Regions from separate parts of the Ochrobactrum sp. AP1BH01-1 genome, predicted to be linked through region 2. Evidence: predicted binding sites of a transcription regulator. Region 2 holds the regulator's gene; each other region holds the start of a gene.
What was found. Region 2 encodes LexA, which represses DNA repair genes until DNA is damaged. Its sites were predicted from a motif close to TGTTCNNNNTGTGTTCNG; they were not measured.
Positions count from the first base shown of each region.

Region 1: a site for LexA is predicted at 3,426-3,443, ahead of J9800_RS20470 (helicase-related protein). Genes of this name have one in related genera too.
Region 3: a site for LexA is predicted at 5,907-5,924, ahead of parE (DNA topoisomerase IV subunit B). Genes of this name have one in related genera too.

Region 1 is NZ_JAGPOU010000006.1:142,533-150,840, forward strand. Features, by position in the region: gene J9800_RS20465 (RNA-binding S4 domain-containing protein) at 1-167, opposite strand, end outside; gene J9800_RS20470 (helicase-related protein) at 169-3,255, opposite strand; gene J9800_RS20475 (acetyl-CoA C-acetyltransferase) at 3,972-5,156, opposite strand; gene J9800_RS20480 (GlcG/HbpS family heme-binding protein) at 5,341-5,772, shown strand; gene J9800_RS20485 (hypothetical protein) at 5,914-6,114, opposite strand; gene rpmF (50S ribosomal protein L32) at 6,477-6,656, opposite strand; gene J9800_RS20495 (biosynthetic peptidoglycan transglycosylase) at 6,806-7,534, opposite strand; gene J9800_RS20500 (polyprenyl synthetase family protein) at 7,719-8,308, shown strand, end outside.
Region 2 is NZ_JAGPOU010000002.1:391,477-399,784, reverse strand. Features, by position in the region: gene J9800_RS07260 (ComEC/Rec2 family competence protein) at 1-2,216, shown strand, start outside; gene lexA (transcriptional repressor LexA) at 2,306-3,025, opposite strand; gene J9800_RS07250 (molybdopterin molybdotransferase MoeA) at 3,265-4,479, opposite strand; gene moaC (cyclic pyranopterin monophosphate synthase MoaC) at 4,562-5,038, opposite strand; gene trpC (indole-3-glycerol phosphate synthase TrpC) at 5,042-5,842, opposite strand; gene trpD (anthranilate phosphoribosyltransferase) at 5,858-6,877, opposite strand; gene J9800_RS07230 (peptidyl-prolyl cis-trans isomerase) at 6,896-8,308, opposite strand, start outside.
Region 3 is NZ_JAGPOU010000001.1:457,709-466,016, forward strand. Features, by position in the region: gene J9800_RS02045 (BA14K family protein) at 1-134, opposite strand, end outside; gene J9800_RS02050 (PAS domain-containing protein) at 385-1,860, shown strand; gene J9800_RS02055 (hypothetical protein) at 1,898-2,236, opposite strand; gene J9800_RS02060 (GGDEF domain-containing protein) at 2,556-3,977, shown strand; gene lipB (lipoyl(octanoyl) transferase LipB) at 4,036-4,803, shown strand; gene J9800_RS02070 (DMT family transporter) at 4,810-5,739, opposite strand; gene parE (DNA topoisomerase IV subunit B) at 6,049-8,154, shown strand; gene J9800_RS02080 (hypothetical protein) at 8,246-8,308, opposite strand, start outside.

The sequences.
Region 1 (8,308 bases), on a different contig from region 2:
AGTACGTCGCCAACCTTCACCTGATGGGCAGCCTGCTCGATCTTGTCACGATTGACCCGGACCTTGCCGCCGACGGCGAGTTTCGCCGCCAGCGATCTTGATTTGACCACGCGCGCAAAGAACAGCCACTTGTCGATTCGCTGTCTAGCGCCTGTTTCCGCGGCCATATTACTTCTTCATCTGTTCTTTCAGAGCCAGAAGCTTGGCGAAAGGCGAGTCGGGATCGATGCGCGCAGGACGCTCCTGCTCGACGCGCTTGCCAGCCGGATGGCTGTGATCGCGCTTCTGCTGACGCTGATTGCCGCCGCGGAACTCACCCTTATTGGCACCTTCACGCTTGTTCTCGCCGTCATGACGCTTTTGCTTGTCGAAGCGCTTGCCGCCGCGATCGTTGCGAGCCTGCTGCTCTGCGCCTTCGGACTTGCGTGCCTCGCCACCCTGATCACGGTTCTGATGACCACGATTCTGGTTGCCGCGATTTTGACGCTGACGGTTCTGATCCTGATTACGGTTGCGGCCCTCGAAGCGACCCTGACGCCAGAGAAGAACGGGCTTTGGCTCTTCAGCCGCCGCTTCTGCTGTTTCACCAACAGGTGCCGCTTCCGCTGCCGCAGGAACAGCTTCGTCCACCTTGGCTTCGGTTTCTGTCTCAGCAGCGACAACCGGCGCAGGTACGGGTTCTGCGGCTGGGACAGCGGGCTTTTCGGCTTCTGCAACCGGCGAAATGCCAGCTTCCTTGGCGGCAGCTTCAGCCGCGAAAGCGTCTAGCTCGGCAAGCTTCGCCGTCACGGCAGCCGCTTCCATCGCCTCATGGCGATAACCGAGGCTGCGCAGGATTTCCTCCATGTCCTCGGTCGTCGCACCCAGAATGGACATCATGGCGGGCGTGACGATGAAGCGTCCGCCGTCATAAGCGCCATCCGGACGCGCACCGGAACCCGGACGCCAGGCGAGCGCGGGGCGAATGAGATCGGCAAGACGTTCCAAAATGTCAATGCGCACGGCGCGGCGGCCAAGCACGCGATAGCCTGCCAGACGATAGAACATCGGATCGAACGCCGGGTCGACCACGACCGAGGTGCGGCCAGCGGCCAGCACATTCACGACATCGCCGTAACCGGCGCGTTCGCGACCATCGTTCTTCAGTGCCCAGAGCAACGTGATGAGACCAGCGGGAGCGGGCTTCAGCAGCATGGGCATGAAAACGTGATAGGCGCCGAAACGCACACCAAGGCGGCGAAGTGCCGCGCGTGAATCCTGATCGAGACCGCGCACTTCCTCCGCCACATCGCGGCGCGGAAGAATGCCCAGATTCTCGACGATCTGGAATGCGAGACCGCGCGTCATGCCGGTCAGGGCATCGGCGGCAGCCAGATCGGTAAGCGGCTTCAGAACGGTCTCGATATGATGTGCGACGAAACGGTCGATGCGCGCGGCAACCTTATCGCGCGCTGCTCCCGTGAGCTGTTCGTCGGCCAGGATCACTGCGCGCGGCTTCAGCAGGTCATCGCCCGCAACCAGCGTTGCGACCGTTGCGCCAACCCAGCGCATGACGCCATCCGAGCCCAGCGCGAAATCGCCGTTCGGCGCAGCAGCAAAGCGCTCCGCGCGACGTTCGAACTCGGCGGCCAGCGCCTTTTGTGCAGCCGACTTCACCGCCTTGGCGTCCGGCCCCTCGGCCTGAACGTCAGCGGTAAAACGGAATCCTTCCAGTTGCCCGACATTGTGGCCTTCGACAATCACGTCTCCGGCCGGGCTGATTTCTGCTTCAAGCATGGCATTCTCTCTCAGGCGCCTCATAAGCACGCTTGTCCTGCGGTCTACAAAGCGTTTCGTCAACCTTTCATGCAGCGCGTCGGACAATCTGTCCTCAATTTCGCGCGTCTTTTCCTGCCAGTGTGTCGGATCGGCAAGCCATCCCGGCCTGTGCGACACAAAAGTCCAGGTGCGGATTTGCGCCACGCGATGCGACAGGGTGTCGATTTCCCCCTCTGTGCTGTCGGCGCGGCGCACCTGTTCGCTCATATAATCTTCATCGACGCTCCCTCGGCGGACAAGATCCTGGTAGATGGTTGCAATGATATCGGCATGCTGCGCCGGCGCGATCTTGCGATAGTCAGGCAGCGCGCAGGCGTCCCACAAAAGCTCGATCCGCGCCGGTGTCGTCGCAAGCCGCACAATCTCTTCGTCTTTCGACAAATTTTCAAGCGCTTGTTGGTCGACAGCGGGCAAAGCCTTGGCCAGCCCTTCGACCGGCGCAGGCGTTTCCAGAGAATATCGCAGGGAATCGAGCGACGAAAAGTCGAAACGCGCCGTGCGCCATTGCAGAACCTTCACCGGATCGAAATTATGCGCTTCCACCCGTTCGACCAGTTCCTCGTCGAAAGGATGCACCTGCCCGGTTACGCCAAATGTGCCGTCACGCAGATGCCGGCCCGCGCGCCCGGCGATTTGCCCCACTTCGGCAGGCGTCAGATCGCGGAACTGATAACCGTCGAATTTGCGGTTCTGTGCGAATGCGACATGATCCACATCCAGATTGAGCCCCATGCCGATGGCATCGGTCGCCACCAGAAAATCGACGTCGCCCGACTGGTAAAGCTCCACCTGGGCATTGCGGGTCCGGGGGCTGAGCGCGCCCATGACCACTGCGGCCCCGCCGCGCTGGCGGCGGATCAGTTCGGCAATCGCATAAACCTCGTCGGCGGAAAACGCGACGATGGCGGAACGGTTGGGCAGGCGCGTAATCTTCTTGGAACCGGCATAGGCCAGATGCGACAAGCGCGGACGCGTCACCACATTGATGCCGCGGAGTAGCTTTTCCAGAATCCCGCGCATGGTCCCGGCACCGAGCAGCAGCGTCTCCTGCCGCCCGCGCAGATGCAGGATACGGTCGGTGAAAATATGGCCGCGCTCAAGATCACCGGCGAGCTGCACCTCATCAATGGCGACGAATGCCACATCGGTGCGGCGGGGCATGGCCTCGACGGTGCAGACGGAATAGCGCGCACCTGGCGGCACGATCTTTTCCTCGCCCGTCACCAGCGCAACATTGGCTGCACCGACCCGTTCCACGACGCGGTTATAGACCTCGCGCGCCAGCAGGCGCAGCGGCAGGCCGATCATGCCGCTTCCATGCGACAGCATGCGTTCGATGGCGAGATGCGTTTTGCCAGTATTGGTCGGCCCAAGCACCGCAGTCACATCGCGGCCACTCAGGGTCAGCGGCAAATCATGGGCAGGGAGTTGGTTCATGCCAATAATCGGATTCCCGGTACAAGCGCCCTTCACGGGCTGGATGCTGGTTCTGCGATAGCACTATACGACCTGCACCGAAAGCGCTCCTGTTAAAGTTTAAGTATGGGCCAATCGCCGATATGTCGATGGCTGATGTGAAGTCGGTCAATAACTTGTCGATTAACAATTGGAACGACTCTGGAACGAATCGGCGACGAATCGCTGACTCCGAGAGCTTCGCCATTTGTTCACGGCAACATATAGTAAGCCTGACACGCACGCCCACAACATAATGAATCAGATGTTCCGCTTTTCGGTGTTCTCCTGACGCGAAATGGCGGGGGTCGTTAACCTTTGGCAAAACCTGTCAACAGACTGATCCACGACAACGGGATTCCTCAGAAAATCTTAATCGTTACTGATACTTCGTTAATGCCGGAACGAGCGAAAACCCGGTTTTCGTTAACCTTCAGGCCAAAGCCGGAACGAATCGGCGACGAATCGCTGATTTGCAAGTTTTCTCCCTTTGTTCTCACAACATATGGTGGTCGATGCCTGTTGTTAGCGCTAGAAAACCAAGCCTGAAGCGGCTTGATAGCCGTTTCAACCGATTTTCGTTAACGTTTACGGCAATTCCATCATGCCGACGTCACCGATTTCAAACGCCCCATTGCGGAAAGAAAAAGGCGGCCGGAGTTAATTCTCCGCCCGCCTTTTTCCGATGAGGGAGAAAATCAGTCGCGCTCGACGCACAAGGCAATCCCCATGCCGCCCCCGATGCAAAGCGTCGCCAGACCCCGCTTGGCATCACGGCGCTGCATTTCATGGAGCAGCGTTGTCAGCACCCGTGCGCCTGAGGCGCCGATCGGGTGGCCGATGGCGATTGCTCCGCCATTGACGTTGACGATATCCGGGTTGAGACCGAGATCGCGCACGACAGCGCATGATTGCGCTGCAAAGGCTTCATTGGCTTCCACCAGATCGAGATCGCCAACGCTCCAGCCCGCCTTTTCGAGCGCCTTCTTGGTAGCCGGGATCGGACCTGTTCCCATGATCGCCGGATCGACGCCGGCTGTCGCCCAGGAAACGATACGTGCGAGCGGCTTCACGCCGCGTTTGGCGGCTTCGTCTGCATCCATCAGGACAACTGCGGCAGCGCCATCATTGATGCCGGATGCATTGCCGGCAGTAACCGTTCCTTCCTTGTCGAAGGCCGGTTTGAGCTTGGCCAATGCGTCCATCGTCGTGCCGGGCCGGATATATTCATCCGCTGAGACAACCACATCGCCCTTGCGGCCTTTCACAGTAACCGGAACGATCTCATCCTCGAACCTTCCGGCGCTCTGGGCGGCTTCTGCCTTCTGCTGCGAGGCCAATGCGAATTCATCCTGATCGGCGCGGGTCAATTGCCACTGGCGGGCGATATTTTCGGCGGTGATCCCCATATGATAGCCATTGAAGGCATCGGTCAGGCCGTCTTTCAGCATGGTGTCGATCATCTTGAAGTCGCCCATCTTCACGCCCGAACGCAAATGCGCGCAATGCGGCGCCATGGACATGGATTCCTGCCCGCCCGCCACGACGATTTTCGCATCGCCGGAGAGAATCTGCTGCATGCCGAGCGCAACCGCCCGCAAACCGGAGCCGCATAGCTGGTTGATGGAAAACGCTGTGGTTTCCTTCGGGCAACCGGCATCCATCGCCGCCTGCCGTGCCGGGTTCTGCCCTTCACCTGCCGTCAGCACCTGTCCGAGAATAACCTCGTCCACATCCGTTGCGTCGACACCGGCACGTTCCAGCGCGCCCTTGATGACCGTGGCGCCCAGTTCATGCGCCGGGATATTGGCAAACGCACCGTTGAAAGCGCCCACCGCGGTACGGGCCGCGCTGGCGATGACGATGGCTTTCGGTTCGGACATTCTTTCCTCCATAAAATGTTGCGCAACAAAAGACCAAATTTCTGGCCTTGGCAAGCTTTGCCGCATTGCTTCAGCCGTCTTCATGAAAATCGATAAAGTGTTTTTCCGGCCAGTAGCAGCATTGGAATGTGCATCCTCGGCCATGATCGCTAAACTACATTTAGCTATATCTAAGGAGACAACCATGCCGTCACTGTCGCTCGAACGAGCCAATACGATCATCGCCGGTGCTTTTGCCAAGGCTGCCGAGCTGAAATTGAAGCCGCTTGCTGTTTGCGTTCTTGATGCCGGCGGCCATGTGAAGGCTTTCCAGCGTCAGGACGGGGCCTCCATGCTCCGCTTCGAGATCGGTTCGGGCAAGGCCTACGGCGCGCTTGCGGTCGGCACCGGCTCGCGCTGGCTGAACAATCAGGCCAAAGATCGTCCACACTTTCTGGAGGGGCTGTCAGGCGTGTCGGGCGGCAAGATCGTGCCGGTGCCGGGCGGCGTTCTGATCAAGGACGAAAGCGGCGAAATTCTCGGCGCAGTCGGCATTTCCGGCGACACATCGGACAATGACGAAATTGCAGCCATCGCCGGTATCGAGGGTGCCGGTTTCACGTCGGACGCAGGCTGAGCTTTTCCACCAGAAAACGCAGAGCGGTTCTGCGATTCCATATTAAGCAGAACCGCTCTGGCCCCTTGTTGGAGTAAACCTGCATCCCGCCCCTAAGGTATAGTGTTCGCCGGTTGCAGCGCCACGGGGAACTTCAGCGCCTCAACGCAGATTTTTACCAGCAAAATGCGCCACCGCCCCCGGGAGAGCATGTTCCGTGCTCCCAACTTGGCATGGTGTGTCGGACATTTTCTGCAGTTGATCTTCGTTGTATAGTGTATTGCCGGCTACATTGAAGAACGAAATTCCAGAACTTACGGACAAACCACCATTCTGGATAATAAGCCTGATAATATCTTTCATATCAACATCCATTGCCTAAAAATTAGATGAAAAATATATTTTATACTTTGTGGCAATATTATGATTTTCAATTTTCTTGAAATTCCCAAAATAATCCGAAACAGTTTTAGAAATAAGGTACAGATAATGGATAATTGAAATTCAGAGTTGTTTTCAATAGGAACGAAGCTACTCTAGCCATATATTGTTACTGCATTCCAAAAGCATCCAACTGGGTCTGGAAACCATCCATCCGACTGATTTACTTACAAAAAATATTCATATCGCTGTTGAGGTTTTCTATTGTCAAAAGAAAACGCCGCTCCCGACAAACGGAAACGGCGTTTTGAAAACCATCTTTCGGCTGCGATGCAGCGTCAGACTTATTCCTTGGCTTCGAGGACCTGACGGCCGCGATACATACCGCTCTTCAGATCGATATGATGCGGACGACGAAGTTCGCCCGAGTTCTTGTCCTCGACATAGGTCGGGGCCTTGAGAGCGTCAGCCGAACGGCGCATGCCGCGCTTCGACGGAGACGTTTTTCGTTTTGGTACTGCCATGGATCCAGCTCCACTGATCGGTCAATAAACGTCCGGCACGGCCCCGAAGAGCCTGTCACATCGGACAAAATTCCGGAAAGTCACGTGCCTATACACGCTCTGACGGCGTTTGACCAGCGGGAGTCTTATCTTTTTTTCGTATCATCGATTTATTGCACGCAAACCACATAGGGGCCCGACCGCGCGGCGCGTCCGGCCACGATCCGGGCAATGCGCTGCATGTTGCGTGTCGGTTTGGCGGGATTGCGCAATGCCGGGTTGGGCAGGGTGACGGCGAGCAACGCCGATTGCTGGGCGTTGAGTTTTGCTGCCGGGCGCTTGAAATAATGCTGGGCTGCGGCCTCGATCCCGTAAATGCCGGGGGCCCATTCGGCGATGTTGAGGTAAATCTCCATTATGCGCTTTTTGGACAGAAGCCCATCGGCGGCCAGTGCCAGCGGGAATTCCAGCCCCTTACGAACGTAGGAGCGTCCATTCCAGAGAAAGAGGTTCTTTACCGTCTGCATGGTGATCGTGGAAGCGCCGCGGCTCGGACCACCCTCGCCCGCATCGTCCAGCACCAGCCCAAGCTGATGCCAGTCCACCCCGCCATGGCTGCAAAACTGGCCGTCCTCAGCCATCATCACCGAATTGACGAGAACCGGTGCAACATCATCGATACTGACCCATCTGCGGTCCACATCCTGCAACAGGACATAGTCCTTGACCATCAGGGTCGAGATCGGGCGGACGAAGGGCACGGAATAGATGAGGAGCAGCAAAATCGGCAATACGGCCAGAATCACCAGAATCTTGAGCACAAGGGCAATCCGGGCACCCCAAACGGGATCTGCCAGATAATTGCGTCCATCCTTGCTCTTGATGATGATTTTTGCCACTGCCACCGCCTGCTGCCTTCCCTCAAGCGACATAAACCATTCCTCAATAAGTTTGAACCGGATTCCATAATCCAGGCGGGGAAACAAGTCAGAACGTGCCGTTTCGTGACGTTCAAATGAAAAAGCCTGTGCTGATCGACGTGCCCAGTTGACCAATCCGGCGCTTTCGTCCATCCCCTTTGCCATGGAAAAGCTGTCGACCGATTTCACTGCCGCTCTCAATCTTCGTGCCATGGAAGTGGAAATGGCACTGACCGGCCTTCTGGACCAGCGCCTGCGGACGGGAGAAATTGCCCGTCCGGAAAGGCTGCTCGCCGCCATGCGCCATGGCGTGCTGAACGGCGGCAAGCGCCTCCGGCCTTTTCTGGTTGTCGAAAGTGCCGCTTTGTTCGGCAAGGGCGGCGATGCCGTTCTGCGCGTTGCTGCCGCACTCGAATGCATTCACTGCTATTCTCTCGTCCATGACGACCTGCCGGCTATGGATGACGACGATCTGCGGCGCGGCCAGCCAACCGTGCACAGGGCATTCGATGAAGCCGCGGCTATTTTGGCCGGCGACAGCCTGCTGACCTATGCCTTCGACATAATCTCTTCGGATGAAACCGATCTCGATGCAACGACCCGCGTGCAGCTCGTATCCGCGCTGGCGCGCGCCTCGGGCCTTGGAGGCATGGCAGGCGGACAAGCTCTCGATCTGATGGCCGAAACCAGCAAGCCCGACGAAGCCGGTATCATCACGCTGCAGGCGATGAAGACCGGAGCGTTGATCCGCTT
Region 2 (8,308 bases):
CGTTCGAACCTGCATGGACTCCGCTTCTATCCATGTTCGCGATTGCTCTCATCGTGCGCATTGCGACACGCAGGCATTTCGCGGCCGCCCAAGCCATGACCTTGGCAGTCGCACTGTTAGCAGGGCTTGTGGCTGGAAAATGGGAAACGGAACGTCGCGCCACGCCAATGCTCGGCTCCGATGTGGCGACGCGACTGACAGGCCGGGTTGTTGCCCTTGATTATCAGGATAATGGCAGTTGGCGAATAACGTTAGAGGTGCTCCAAACGGAGCGCCCGAAACTCCGGTTTCCGCCGAAGCGCGTTCGCATCAATGCCAGAGACATACCGGCGACAACAGCAATTGGCAGCGGGTTGACCGGTTTTGCGCGGTTGCGCATCCCTTCAGGTCCGGTTCGTCCCGGCAATTATGATTTCTCTTTTCACGCTTATTTCAATGGCATCGGTGCCAACGGGTTCTTTCTTGGAACCCCAAAAGTGGCGATGGTTCCCCCACCAGCTGAACTGACAGCGGAAATGTCCCAGTGGATCGCAATGCTAAGGGTCCGGGTTTCTGAACGAATCGAGGAGGTGATCGGAGGGGAGGACGGTAGTGTCGCTTCGGCGCTCGTGGCAGGCACCCGTGCAGGGATCAGCGAGCAAACCAATGACGATCTGCGCAAGGCAGGCCTTGCACATATTCTGTCGATCTCGGGTTTGCATATGGCGCTCGCCGCTGGCGTTGTCATGTTGACGCTACGATCCGCTTTCGCGTTGTTTCCTGCTTTCAGCGTTAGGCATCCGGTGAAGAAATACGCGGCATTTCTCTCCCTGCTAAGCTGTACCTTCTACCTTGCCATGTCAGGCGCGGACGTCGCTGCGCAGCGAAGCTATGTGATGATCGCGGTTATGCTTGGAGCCTTGCTGGTGGATCGCGCTGCCATCAGTATGCGCAATCTGGCCATCGCGGCGCTCGCCATGATCGCCCTTTCGCCGCATGAGATATTGGGACCGAGTTTTCAGATGTCGTTCTCTGCCACTGCTGCGTTGATCGCCGGATATGCCTGGTGGAGCGAACGCAATGCACGCAGGCATGTCGTTGCAGAGAAGCGTGAGAAGGCCGCCTATGGCTTTGTTCCACGGATATTGAAACCGGTCGCGGCAGCGGCGGCCACCTCGCTCATTGCCGGGCTGGCGAGCGGAATTTTTGCCGCTTATCATTTCAATAACACTGCACCGTTGGGGCTGGTCGGAAACGTTCTGGCTGAACCCGTAATAGCTCTTCTTGTGATGCCCTTTGCCGTCTTCGGTCTTGTGCTGATGCCTTTGCAGCTCGATTGGGTCCCCTTGCAGATAATGGGGTGGGGTATTTTCGCCGTAAGGCACATTGCTGCCTTCGTCGCGGCGTGGTCGCCGGATGGCAATCCGGGAACCATGCCCGCGCTTGCGCTTGTTTTGTGGACCATTGCGCTGGTTCTCGCGGTCGTGCTTTCCACCAGACTGAAAGCTCTCGCGCTGCCGTTTATCGTTCTTGGGCTGACAGTTTTCATCCGGGAGCCTTTTCCTGACATCGTAATATCTGAAGATGCCAAACTAGTAGGCGTCCGGTTAACGGATGGACGGTTCGCGGTTAATCGAAATCGACCCTCACAGTTCACAAGCGACAATTGGAAAACCGCTTATCTGGTCGAAGAATTCGTCCCCCCGGCTTCGGTTAAAAACAAAAAACAGGCCGGTTTCGATGGTTTCGAGTGTGACGAGGGCGTGTGCACGATTACTTTGCGTGACGGTCGCACGCTTGCCTATACCGGAGAACCCTCAATGCAGGAGATAGCCTGCAACATTGGGGATGTGGTCATTCTCGCTGTTCCGGGCCTGGATGTCGCGTGCCATCGCTCAGTTATTGTCAGCATCAGCAAACGCGATCTGGCGTTGAAGGGAGCCGTGGAAATCAGACTTGGACAACGACGGGATGAGAGTCCCTCTATCGCGGTTGCAATAGGAAAATCGCGTGAATCTTCGAAGTCCAAAATGAGCCAGCAGACGTCCGATTTGCAGCCGCGCGACCGAATTACCTATGCTGTTGATGTACCAAGCCGCCTTTGGCATTTGCATCGCATCCATTCGCGTGCAGCGCGCGGCTTGGCCGAACGCGAGTACAAACCAAAATCCGCAGTTGTTCAAAAGGTGGCGGACTGTTCATCACACGCAGGCGATGAACCAACGCACTGCGATTGATCTAGAGCGGCATCTCGATTCTGTTTCAACCCAACCGCTCCATCTATTATCTTACGCGCGGCCTATCTCTTAAACCGGCTATCACTATTCTAATAACGGCGGATCAGACCGACAAGCTTGCCTTGTACCCGCACTCGATCGGGACCGAATATCCGCGTTTCATAAGCGGGGTTAGCCGCTTCGAGAGCGATGGAGGCACCCTTGCGGCGAAAGCGCTTCAAAGTTGCTTCTTCGTCATCAACCAGAGCTACTACGATTTCACCGGGATTTGCAGAATCTCCGCGTTTGATGATCACCGTGTCTCCGTCGAAGATTCCAGCGTCGATCATTGAATCTCCCTTGACCTCAAGCGCGTAATGCTCGCCCGCGCCAATCATTTCGGGCGGAAGACTGAGGGAATGGGTCTGATTCTGGATAGCCGAAATGGGCACACCCGCAGCAATCCGCCCCATGACCGGTACGGACACGGTGGCGGATGTGTCGTCGTTGATGGCTATAGGGGCAGGGCGAGCCGGCGCAGGCGGTGCTTTGCCCAGACTGCCTTCGATAACGCTAGGCGCAAACTTCTTCTGCGCATTGAGTCCAGGAGCGATTGAATCCGGTAAACGCAGAACCTCAAGCGCACGCGCCCGGTTCGGCAGGCGGCGAATAAAACCACGCTCCTCAAGAGCGGTGATCAGGCGATGGATACCCGATTTTGAAGCCAGATCGAGCGCTTCCTTCATTTCGTCGAAGGAGGGCGGAATGCCCGTTTCTTTCAAACGTTCATGAATGAAAAGCAGAAGCTCGTGCTGTTTACGGGTTAACATGCGCGACACCCTCCCGGCCAAGAATCGAGAAAAACAAAACCAGAACGAACACTATATGTTCCAGTCTTGTTCTGCAATGGTTTTAAAACCGTTAATGCTTCAGGGAAGGAAAGACAGGATGCTCCGACGCCCGATTTCCAATAAGCCGCAGGTCAGACGATATTCTGAAAAATCTATATTATACGTTAACTTAGGATGAGTTCTTAACGTTTAGGTGAGCCCATAACGCGGCGTGGCGCTTATAGCATGAGGATGCGGCAGTCATCGCCGATAGCGGATTCAGGAGCGTTCTCATCTCTGATGAGAAGGGCTTTGGAGCGAACCAGAGCGGACAACATGGACGAATCCTGCACGGGAAAAGGCGATGCGATCAGGGTTCCATCGGGGTGTGATTCGATTGTGGCGCGGATATAGTCGCGGCGGTGATCATTTGCAGGCAGGGAAGTACCCAGCTTTGCGGGCCGGATATCGGCATCGAGGTTAGTTCCAGCAAGCTTGGCGACGAGCGGCCGAAGAAAAACAAGGCTGCAGACCAGGCTCGAAACGGGATTGCCCGGCAGGCCGATGACGTGAACGAGCTTGCCGTTCACTTTGATGCGTCCGTACATCAATGGCTTTCCGGGCCGCATGGCGATCTTCCAGAAATCGAGATCGACTCCAAGTTTTTGCAGCGCGCCATGCACGAAATCCCGGTCACCGACTGAAGCGCCGCCAATCGTAACCAGAATGTCGATGCCGCTTTGCAGGCTATCTTCTATTGCCTGTTCGATTTTCGCGGGATCATCCGGAATGATCCCTTTATCTTGCGAAGTTCCGCCGGCCCGCCTCGCGATCTCGGCAATTCCAACACTGTTCGATGCAACGATCTGGTCCTTCCCGGGTATTTCCCCTGGAGGCACAAGTTCATCACCGGTGGCAATAATTGCTACCTTGGGCTTTTTGAATACGTCGATTTTCGCATTGCCGCTGGCAGCTGCTAGCGAAAGGGCGGCGGCATCCAGTTCGCGCCCTGTTGGAATGACGATGTTGCCGGGCGAAAAATCGAGGCCCGCGCGGCGTATATGCCGTCCCGGCTCTATGCCTTCGCGGACAGTCAACCGGTTGCCCGAGCGCTCGGTGTGCTCCTGAATGACGATTGTGTCGGCGCCTTTGGGTAATGGCGCGCCTGTGAAAATACGGACTGCCTGTCCGATCCCTAATTCGCCGTCGAAACGATTGCCCGCTGCCGATTCGCCGATGATATCGAACTCGATGGGATAAGCGATGCTGTCTGGTGCGATCAGGGCGTAGCCGTCCATCGCTGAACCGTCAAACGGAGGCTGTAGAAAATGGGCCAGCACGGGCGTTGCAACGACACGTCCACCCGCATCTGACAAAGCGACCTGCTCAGTCCCATGCGGCTCTGTGGATTTCAGAATATGGGCCAGTGCTTCATCGACAGGGAGAAGGGACATGGTGTTTCCTCTCGAAGTGAATTGTTGACCCGCTTAGAGCATAAAGCCTGTCTTGAAAAATTGATCCAAAGCAAAGTGCGCTCTACGCTTTCCAGTCACCTGATTTGCCGCCACTCTTTTCGATAACGCGGATGCCGCCGATCTCCATATGCTTGTCGACCGCTTTGGCCATATCATAGATCGTGAGGCAGGTAACTGAAACGGCGGTGAGCGCTTCCATTTCCACACCAGTGCGACCTTTGAGCTTGGCAAGTGCACGAACGTGCAAGCCGGGCAGTGTCTGGTCCGGTTCGATTTCTACAGCGACTTTGGTTAGCATGAGCGGATGGCAAAGGGGGATCAGGTCGGCGGTCTTTTTCGCCGCCATGATGCCGGCCAGACGCGCAGCGCCGATGACGTCACCCTTCGCGGCGTTGCCTTCCAGAATGAGCGCCAGCGTTTCCGGCTTCATTTTGACCGACCCCTCGGCCGTAGCCAGACGTTCAGTCTCGTCCTTGGCGCCAACATCCACCATGTTGGCAGCGCCGGTCTGGTCGATATGGGTGAGTTTGGACGCCATAGATCAGGCCTTGCCGGTCAGGAGCTCACGGGTCGCCGCCGTAACGTCTGCCTTACGCATCAGGCTCTCCCCGATGAGGAACGTTCCAATGCCCGATTGTTCCAGACGCAAGCAATCGTCGTGCGTGAATATGCCGCTTTCGCCAATGAGCAAACGGTCGGACGGAGCCATCTTCGACAAACGTTCTGAAACGGCGAGATCAACGTCAAATGTACGTAGATTGCGATTGTTAACGCCGAGAAGACGCGATGACAGCTTCAACGCGCGTTCCATCTCGGCCTCATCGTGCACCTCAATGAGTGCGTCCATACCCAGTTCGAAAGCGGTTTCTTCCAACGCTCTCGCCAGATCGTCATCGACGCTTGCAAGAATGATCAGAATACAGTCTGCGCCCCAGCTCCGGGCTTCATGCACCTGATAGGTATCGAACAGAAAATCTTTGCGCAGGGCCGGGAGGCCACATGCGTTGCGGGCTGCAGTCAGAAATTCTGGCGCTCCCTGAAAAGATGGCGCGTCGGTCAGCACGGAGAGACATGCCGCGCCACCAGCCTCATAGGCTTTTGCAAGTGCAGGGGGATTGAAATCAGGGCGAATAAGGCCCTTTGAGGGGCTTGCCTTCTTGATCTCCGCTATCAGCGCGAATTCGCCAGCGGCGCGTTTCGCCTCAAGTGCTTTGAGAAAGCCGCGCGGTGCTTCCAGATCAAGAGCGCGTGCTTTTAGATCGGCCACGCTACGCTCGGCCTTGGCAGCGGCGATTTCTTCGCGTTTGTAAGCCTCGATCTTGCGTAGGATATCGGTGGACATAGTTAGATCCTTCCGTCAGGCGGTCTTGTCGTTCGACACGGCAATCACCTTCTGCAAAACACCAAGTGCTGCACCGCTATCGATGGATTGCGCTGCGAGTGCGATGCCTTCTTTCAGGTCTTTCGCCTTGTCAGCTATGACGAGCGCCGCACTCGAATTAAGCAGCACTATCTCCCGATAGGCGTTCTGGGCCCCTTCAAGTACGCTCAGCAGGGCGTTTGCGTTTGCCGTAGCCTCGCCACCCTTCAGTTCCGCCGGGTCACAACGACGAAGTCCGACTTCTTCGGGAGTGATTTCAAACGTACGGATTTGGCCGTTTTCGAGGGCCGCCACCTGTGTCGTGCCAGCGGTGGTCATTTCGTCAAGCCCATCGCCATAGACAACCCAAGCCGCTTCGGAACCCAGTTCCTTAAGCACTTCTGCCAGCGGCACGAGCCATTGCGGCGCAAATACCCCCACAAGCTGGCGCTTGACACTGGCTGGATTGGAAAGGGGGCCAAGCAGGTTGAAGATGGTGCGTGTGCCCAGTTCGACCCGGGAGGGGCCGACATGACGCATGGCGGAATGATGCATCGGCGCGAACATGAAACCAAGACCGGCTTCGGTAATGCTGCGGCCGATCGTGTTAGCATCGGCTTCAATATTGATGCCGAGCGCGGCCAATGCATCGGCTGCACCAGAGCGGGAGGAGAGGGCGCGGTTGCCATGCTTGGCGACAGGAACACCCGCGCCCGCAACGACAAATGCCGAGCAGCTGGAAACATTGTAGGAGCCGGACTGGTCACCGCCGGTTCCAACTATATCGATTGCATTGTCGGGAGCGGATACTCCCAGCATGCGCGAGCGCATGGAGGCAACGGCACCGGCAATTTCCGGTACTGTTTCACCACGAACGCGCAGTGCCATCAGCAGTCCGCCGATCTGCGACGGCGTTGCCTGGCCAGACATCATGATGTCGAAAGCAGCCCTGGAATCCTCGAGCGAAAGCGGCTCTCCAGCAGCAGCTTTCGCAATATAGGGTTTTAGATCAGCCATTTTGGATACCTACCGTCCTTAAAACGCCAAAGCGTTATTGATGGCGGTCTGGTTTATCTTAACAGGATATTGCTTCTGCAATTCACCCACCAACTGTTCGAGAACGTCGTCCGACAGCGACGTCGACAGATATTTCTGCTGCTGTTCCGGGATGGCTTCCGGGCCAGCGGCGGCAGGTTCGGTTACTTCCGTAACCTTGAACAAGATCTGGGCATCATCCGAAGGCGCGGCAGCGCTGCCAGTGAAGCCGTTAGCGCCACGGAAAATCTGCGCTGCGGCAGCAGTTCCGATATCGGCATCGTTGGTCGTGCGAACAACACCGCGCTTGGTCTGCTTTTCAATGCCCAGTTCGGAAGCAATCGTGTCGAGTGTTGCGCCGCCATCCAGACGCTTCTTCAGTTCTTCCACGCGCTGGTTGAGCCGTTTGACAGCCTCTTCGCCCTTCCACGCAGCCACAACCTTATCCTTGACTTCGTCAGGCGTACGGTCACGTGTCGGGGTGATGCCATCAACCTGATACCAGAGATAGCCGACATTGCCCATTGTCAGGGCGTCGTTGTCAAAACCTTGATCTGCCTGGAACGCAGCGGAAAGGAGCGCTTCCGAGTTCGGAAGCTGGACAGGATTGCCGGAAGGATCGTTTCCTTCGGCGTCAATGGCTTCCACGGTGACAGTCTTCAGGCTCAGTTTCTTTGCCACATCTGCCATGGACGCGCCGTCGGAGCGTTCCTGCTCATAGGAGTCATGGATGCCGCTTATGCTGCTTGCTGCGATGTTGTTGGCAAGTGTGGTGCGAATTTCGCTTTCAACTTCTGACAGCGGCTTCACATGAGCTGGCTCGATCTGTGTCACCCGCAGGATGACCGGACCGAAGCTTCCCTTTACGACAGGGCTAACACCATTCTCCGTTAGCGCAAATGCTGCATCGGCCACGGCTTGGTCGGGAATGGCGGATTTTTCAAACGTACCGAGCTTCAGGTCGTCCTCGGTTTTGCCCTGTTCCTTGCCTATGTCAACGAAGCTCGTTCCAGCGGCGATTTTCTGTTGGGCAGCTTCAGCCGCTGCATCATCGGCAAAATTCAACTGCTCGACAGTGCGCTTTTCGATCGTGCTGAAGCGGTCCTTGTTCTTTTCATAATATTCGTTGATTTCATCCTGCGTGACGGCGGATGGATCGGCTATGTCAGCCGGCTCCAGCTTTACATAGGTGATCTTCCGGTATTCCGGCGCCTTGTATTCGTCCTTGTGCGCGTCAAAGTAGGTCTTGAGCGCCTCATCGGAGGGAGCAGGCACAGTATCGGCCTTTTCAGCCTGAATGGTTACATAGTCGACGCTGCGGGTTTCACCCTGATAAAGGGCCAATGCCTTCAATGCCGCGTTCGGAAGCTTGATGCCGTCCGTTGCCGCTTCCACGATCTGCTGGCGGCGAGC
Region 3 (8,308 bases), on a different contig from region 2:
CGAACCTGCTGAACATTTTCGTTGCTCTCCGCAGGGGCGGTTGGCGCGAGAGGCGCAGCCGAGACCGGAACCATCGCGCCGATCAAAAAGCTTGCACCGACAAGGCCAACCATCATCTTTTTGAAGGTGTTCATCCTGTGCTTCTCCCTTTCAATGATGCCATCATTGCCGTACGTTTATGAATGCCCGCTGAACATTGCCTGAAAATTATACTCGCTCCCAATTTTTAACTGGCGATGCGCAGCTGTTTCGGTTGCTTCCAAACGGATGAAACAACAATTGGTTCTTGCTATTCCATTATTTTCGTTAGCAAATTGCACGACAATCGGATAACTTGCGTGAAGTAGGGCAGCTTGTAAGCGTTTTCAGCGAGTGGGGTTTGCATTGGCAACAAAGGCACGGCCGTCCGTAAAAATTTTGGGAGCAACCTTCTCCCCGGAAGCAGATCCTTTCACGGCGGCAGTTGAACTGACGCCCATGCCGATACTCATCACCAATCCCCGCCTGCCCGACAACCCCATTGTCTTTGCCAACAAGGCTTTCCAGAAGCTGACAGGATATGAAGCTGACGAAATCGTGGGGAAAAATTGCCGCTTCCTTCAGGGCGCCGGCACCGACCCGGAACATGTCCAGAAGATCCGCGCAGCCCTCGACGCGGAGCAGTCGATCGATATCGATATCCTCAATTACAAGAAGTCAGGCGAACCATTCTGGAACCGGCTTCACATTTCTCCTGTCAAAACCGAAGAAGGCGAACTCCATCACTTCGTTTCGTCTCAGCTCGATGTGACCCTCGAACTTGGCAAACTGGTCGAGCTGGAAAAAGAACGCGAAACGCTTTCGCTTGAAAAACAACGCAGCAACGATCAGTTGCAATATATTATTGAAGTGGCGAATGTTGGCTTCTGGACACGGGATTATCACAGTGGCGAAATCAGCTGTTCGCCGGAATACAGACGTATTTTCGGCCTGACCCCGGACGAACCGGTCAACTACGACAAGATCATCGAGATGGTGGCGCTGGAAGACCGGATCACTCTGATCCAACGGTCGCAGGAATCTTTCTCGACCGGCAAGCCTTTCCGGCTGGAATATCGTATCACCAACCGATTGGGTCAAATGCGCTGGGTGGAAACCCGGGCCAAGGCGTTGACAGGCAAGTCGCCGACACTTCTCGGTATCGTCATCGACGTCACCGAACGCAAGAAAGCCGAAGCGGACAAGGCGCTGGTGACCCGCGAAATCTCGCATCGATTCAAGAACTCGATGGCGATGGTGCAATCCATAGCCAATCAGACCTTGCGCAATGCCACCGATCCGCAGACCGCAAATGAGTTGTTCAGCGAGCGGCTGCGGGCACTTAGCCAGGCCCATGACATGCTTCTCAGGGACAACTGGACGGGTACCACGATCACTCAGATTTGCGAAACCGCGCTTGCCCCTTTCAACAGCACGTTCGGCCATCGAATCCGAACCGATGGTCCGGCGCTCGTGGTGAGCGACCGTGTAACTGTGTCTCTTTCACTGGGCTTGTATGAACTTGCAACCAATGCTGTGAAATACGGCGCCCTCTCCAATGAAAACGGCACGGTCCAATTCAATTGGGAGGTAGTCCGAATACAGGGCGAGCAGAAACTTCATATGCGCTGGATCGAAAGCGGCGGGCCTGCGGTCGAACGCCCTGCCCGCCGCGGCTTTGGCCAGCGGTTGCTCTACTCCGTTCTCGCGGGCGAACTGAAGGCCAAATGCGACATCGACTTTGCGCCAAACGGGCTGGTGATTGACGTCCTCGCGCCTATGACAGTGGACGTGTTTCCGCAACTCGACAGTCTCTCACGTCCTCAAGCCGAGTCGGTCTGAAGAAAAAAGAGCAGGGAAATCGCTGCTCTCTTCTTGCTTAGTTGTGCGGGCCGCGACGGCGCGGCTCGATATATACGCGATCACGATGACGGTAGCGGTCATGGCGCCAGCGGCGATCACGGTCGCGCTCGCGATAATAACGCGGTGAATGCCGGTCCCACCCGCGACGATCATCGCGCCAACGGCGATCCCAAACACAGCGGCCACTCCGCGTGCGAACCGCGCCACGCGGGCAGCGATAATCGACCTGAATGGCAGAACCGGCACCATCGGCAGCGACTGCCGGAATCGGCGCCGGAGCGACCGGCGCGGCCGCTTCAGCAACAGCAGTTACCGCGAAGAGCGCGAGAGCCGCAGAAACCAACTTAAGTTTCATTTCCGTTTTCCTTTCCAGAGTTGCCAGAATTGGAATCTTGCCCACAAATACGTAGGCCAAACCGACTATTGGTAAAGTCACTTAATCTTACGGTTCTCTATCAATCTCGACCGCACGCCTTAAAACAAACCAAAGCTAACGACCTGCAACTTTGCAAAAGTATTTTTAAGAGAATCCGGATATCAGGAGCCTATTGAATTCGCACGCAATCCCTTGAAGCAAGGGAAAAGCCGCAGAATCTCCAATCCGCAAAGCCGATCCGGCACCGGTTCACGACCGGTAGCGGCGGAGCTTTGCGGCTGTCGCAAGGAGCAGGAACATGGATCATTCGGCGTCTAAAATCGACACCACCTGGGGAGCGAAAACCGGTCTGGGCACCACCCAGGCCGAATGGGTTGAGCTGGTCGGAGGCTTGCCCGAAGAACATTCGTTCTTTCTTCGCGATCTCATTGGCCGCAACCGCGAACTGTTTGTCGGCGTGTTCTACGAGCGCCTTATGAGCAATCGCGATGCGGCAACTTTCCTATCCCAGAAAATGGTTCAGGAGCGCCTGCACAATTCCCTGAGCGACTGGCTTCTGAAGATGTTCGAAAGAAACGCCGGCGATGTTGACGCATTCATTCGTGAGCAGCGCAAGGTCGGCGAAGTCCATGCCCGCATCGACGTGCCGATCCATGTCGTCATGCAGGGCGCGCGCCTGCTCAAGAACGAGATCATTCGTCAACTAAAGCTGGAAGTCGCTACACGCGAGGTTCTGGCGCGTCTGATCGTGCATGTCAGCAATGCGATAGATATTGCGATTGAAATCATGAGCCAGGCCTTCGTGAAGGACGCGCGAGAGAGTGCTCAGACCGACGAAGCCTATCGGGCCTTCACGCTGAGCCACGACTTTCCGCTTGAGCGCGAATCGCAGCGCGCTGCGCTCATGGAATGGAGCCAATCGCTCCTCTTCAACCTCTATGGCAATCCCGACAGTCCGCTTCACACGCTCGCAAGCTCGGACTTCGGTTTGTGGTTGCAGCACAAGGCCGATCTGATGTTCTCCAATTCCTCAATCTTGGAAAACATCCGTCGGAATGTGGAACATATCGACCAAGTGCTCCTTCCGGCCATCAACACCGCTCGCAAAGATAACCCGGCTGAACTCGCAGCCTCTCTGTCATTGTTCCAGACCAAGATCGTTGAAGTGAAGTTTCTGCTGTCCGAACTGTTTCAGGCAGCGGCGGCCATGGAAACGGGCCGTGATCCGCTGACACGTGCGCTCAATCGCCGTTTCATGCCATCAATACTGACCCGCGAAGTACGCATGGCGTCCCAAAAGGCAATGGATTTGAGCGTTCTGATGATCGATATCGATCATTTCAAGAATATTAACGACACATACGGGCACAGCAGTGGCGATGCGGTTCTTCAGCAGGTGGCCGAAACGATCCTTTCGCTCTGCCGCCCGAGCGATTTTGTATTCCGCTATGGCGGGGAGGAATTTCTGGTCGCTTTGGTGGAAGCAGACGAGGACAAGGCCTTCGCAATCGGCGAGGAACTGCGCAGGCAGATAGCCCAACAGCCCATGAACCTTCCCGATGGCGCACGCCAGTCCGTCACCCTGTCGATCGGTGTTGCGGCATTCAACGGACATCCAGACTACAGCCACCTCGTCAATGCCGCTGACCGGGCGCTCTATCGCGCCAAGCAGGGCGGCCGCAATCGCTGCGAAAAGGAAATTCCGCTCGCGATTGATTGATCGCAGAGGCATTTTGCCATCTGGCGGTTACGCTTCAAAACCGCCATATGCTGCCATCATGACGAATAGTTCCGCTTCACCCGTTTCCGAAACAGCCACACCAAAGCCGCGCGAACGCGATGCGCTGGAGACGCATTTTCTGCCGCAACAGTCGGACGCGCCGCCGGTAGATTGGGTTGTCGCAGACGGGCTGACGGACTACGAGGAGGCACTCGCCTTCATGGAAGCGCGTGTGCAGGCCATTCGGGAAGGCACTGCGAATGAACTCGTATGGCTGGTTGAACATCCCTCGCTTTACACGGCAGGAACAAGCGCCAATGCGAGCGACCTGCTGGCACCCGACAGCCTGCCCGTATTCAACACGGGGCGCGGCGGGGAATATACCTATCACGGGCCGGGCCAGCGTGTCGCCTATGTGATGCTCGATCTGAAACGCCGCCGCGAGGACGTGCGTGCCTTCGTGACGGCGCTCGAACAATGGATCATTGAGAGCCTCGCCGAGTTCAACATCAAAGGCGAGCGTCGCGAGGATCGCGTTGGTGTATGGGTTACGCGACCTGAAAAACCCCGCCTAGCCAATGGCAGTATATGTGAAGACAAGATCGCGGCTATCGGCATCCGCCTGCGGCGCTGGGTAAGCTTTCACGGCATTGCCATCAATGTCGAACCGGATCTCGGCCATTATTCCGGCATCGTGCCTTGCGGCATCTCGGAACATGGCGTCACAAGCCTTGTCGATCTCGGGCTGCCAGTGACGATGGGCGACATGGACGTCGCTTTGGGAAAAGCGTTTGAGACAGTCTTCGGCCCGCGTCAGCTCAAATAGCTGTGATCACGCGACTGCGTCAGCTTTCACCCGACGTTCCCGCATGAAAACATAGAAGCCCGATCCGACGATGATTGCGATACCCAGCCATTTCGACGGCGTCGGAAAATCGCCGAACACGATCAGGCCGACCAGAACAGCATTGACGATTTCCAGATATTGGAACGGCGCCAGCATGGACGCGGGCGCCAGCTTGAACGCCTGCACGACCATCAGGTGGCTGACGGTCCCGATCGTTCCCAAAAGCAGTAGGAGCAGCCAGGGCTGGATGCCGTGCGGCAGTCCGAAACTCAAGTCACTATGGCCCGCAGCGGTTCCAAAAATCATGGCGAGACCTGCAAACATCCAGCCGCCCACGCCGGCATAAAACTGCATTACAAGCGGGCTTTCCTTCGCACCGTATTTACGGTTCAAAATGAGATAGATCGCAAAGGTTACGGCGGTCGCCAGCGGCAGAAGCGAGACGGCGCCGAAAATCTCGAAACTCGGCTGGATCACGATCATGGTGCCGATCAGTCCGATGCCGACAGCGCTGAATCTCCTCCAGCCTACCTTTTCCTTCAGGAAAATGGCCGAAAAGAGCGTCAAAATAAGTGGTTCGGCAAAGAAGACAGCCATCGCATCCGCGAGCGGCATATACTTGACTGCCGTAAAGAAGCAGAGTCCGCCAAACCCCATCAACGCTCCGCGAATGAGGTTGCCCGCCAGATGCTGGGTTCGCAGCGCAGCAAAACCGCCAATAATGAGCAGGATGAAAAACATCAGCCAGCACTGGACGAAGAAGCGCATGAAGGTAACGGTGGCCGGAGGCATATGGTCTGCCATGGCGAGCCACTTGCCAATGGCATCCATCAGCGGCAGCAAAAGCACCGAGAGCACCATGATCGCCATGCCTTTTACGTGCGCTTCCATGCCGCCTGTCGCGCTGCTCTGCATTTCAAACTCTCGGTATCTGGAATGTTCCCCGCTATCGCTCTATGCGAACTGCCGCAGCGTTTCCATCCAATTTGCTCGGAATTGTCCCGCTTGTTTGACTTTCGACCGCTTTCTGGTGCAAATCAGTTCCGTTCTGAACAAAACCCTTTGAAAAAGCCGTGCGCAAACGGAACGTAAGGCGAACTTTAGTCGCCTTTCGCGAGCGCGCATGGCATCATTCAAGTGATTCGCGAACAGTATTTTCCGGTCGATGGCGAGCAATCTCGGCACTGGCCTCCTGAAATTCAGATAGAGAGCTTTTCGGAACAGATGGACGATAGCAACGATCTCTTCTCGAGAGTAGTTAACAATGCCCGAGAACGGGAACAGGGACGACAGGGCGAAAAACCCGTGTCGCCACAGCCTGTTGCCCAGCCGGTGGCAGCGCCGTCGCTCTCTGTTCCAAAGCCGGTAACGACCAAGGCGCCGCCTGCTTCATCGGCAGGCGACGACTATAACGCATCATCCATTCGTGTTCTGGAAGGTCTGGAGCCGGTCCGTCTGCGTCCCGGCATGTATATTGGCGGCACTGACGAAAAGGCGTTGCATCACCTCTTCGCCGAAGTCATCGACAACTCAATGGACGAAGCGGTCGCTGGGCATGCCAATTTCATTGAAGTGAGCTTCGATGCCGATGGCTTTGTCACGGTTTCGGACAATGGGCGCGGCATTCCTGTGGACGAACATCCGCAGGTGCCTGGAAAATCCACGCTCGAAGTCATCATGACCAAGCTGCACGCAGGCGGCAAGTTTGACGGCAAGGCCTATGAAACGTCAGGCGGTCTGCATGGCGTCGGTGTTTCGGTGGTGAATGCCCTTTCCGATGTGCTGGAAGTGGAAGTCGCGCGCAATCGCCGCCTTTATCGCCAGCGCTTTTCTCGCGGTATTCCGCAGGGTGGGCTGGAAGATGTCGGCGAAGTGCATAACCGTCGCGGCACCCGTGTCCGCTTTCATCCGGACCCTGATATTTTCGGCAAGACGGCACAGCTCGATCCGCACCGTCTTTATCGCATGGCGCGATCGAAAGCCTATCTGTTTGGCGGCGTTGAAATTCGCTGGAACTGCGACCCTTCCCTGCTCGATCCCAAAAAAGAAACGCCCGAAAAGGCGGTGTTTCACTTCCCTGGCGGCCTCAAGGACTATCTCGAAGCATCGCTCGGCAAGGAACACCAGGTCACGCGTGAAATTTTCGCGGGCAAGACCGAAAAACAGGGCGGACACGGCGCTGTGGAATGGGCCGTTTCGTGGTATGGCGGCGATGGTTTCGTCCACTCCTATTGTAACACCATTCCGACGGGCGATGGCGGCACCCATGAAGCCGGTCTGCGTATCGCCCTGACGCGAGGGCTGAAAGCCTATGCGGAACTGACCAACAACAAGCGCGCTTCGATTATCACAACCGACGACGTGATGGTTTCGGCTGCGGGAATGCTGTCAGTCTTCATCCGCGAACCGGAATTCGTCGGCCAGACCAAGGACAAGCTTGCCACCGTCGAAGCACAGCGCATCGTGGAAAATGCGATCCGCGACCCCTTCGATCACTGGCTCGCGGCCTCTCCGCAGGAAGCGTCTCGCCTTCTGGAATGGGTGATTGATCGCGCTGACGAGCGTTTGCGCCGTCGTCAGGAGAAAGAAACCGTTCGCAAAAGCGCAACGCGCAAGCTGCGCCTTCCCGGCAAGCTTGCCGATTGCACACAAAACGCAGCTGCCGGGGCAGAACTCTTCATCGTCGAAGGTGACTCGGCAGGCGGTTCAGCCAAACAGGCACGCAACCGCGCCAATCAAGCCATTTTGCCGTTGCGCGGCAAGATTTTGAACGTTGCTAGCGCAGGACGCGAAAAGCTCACAGCGAACCAGCAGATCGCTGATCTTATTCAGGCGCTCGGCTGCGGCACACGCAAAAACTATCGGGAAGACGATCTGCGCTATGACCGCGTCATCGTCATGACCGATGCTGACGTTGACGGTGCGCATATTGCGTCGCTGCTCATCACATTCTTCTATCAAGAAATGCCGGATCTGATCCGCAACGGCCATCTCTATCTGGCAGTGCCTCCGCTTTTCCGTCTGAGCCAAGGCGGAAAGGTCGCTTATGCGCGTGACGACGCGCACAAGGACGAACTTCTGCGCACCGTATTCACCGGGCGCGGCAAGGTCGAAATCGGGCGTTTCAAAGGTCTCGGTGAAATGCGGGCCGAACAACTCAAGGAAACCACCATGGACCCGAAGAAGCGCACGCTTCTGCGGGTTCAGGTCGACGAAGAATATGTGGACGAAACCCGCAACACCGTTGATGAATTGATGGGCACCAAGCCGGAAGCCCGTTTCCGTTTCATTCAGGACCGTGCGGCTTTTGTCGAGGAGTTGGATATCTAAATTATGTTTCAAGGATGAACGGCATTGTGAGCCCCATGCCGTTCAATTTCTTTTTCAATAAAACTGTTTAAGCCTCTAATAAAATATAGCTTCAGGCTTTCACATCAATACCGAGCTTGGCTTCGATCTCTTCAATCGATTCTTTGACGAAGAA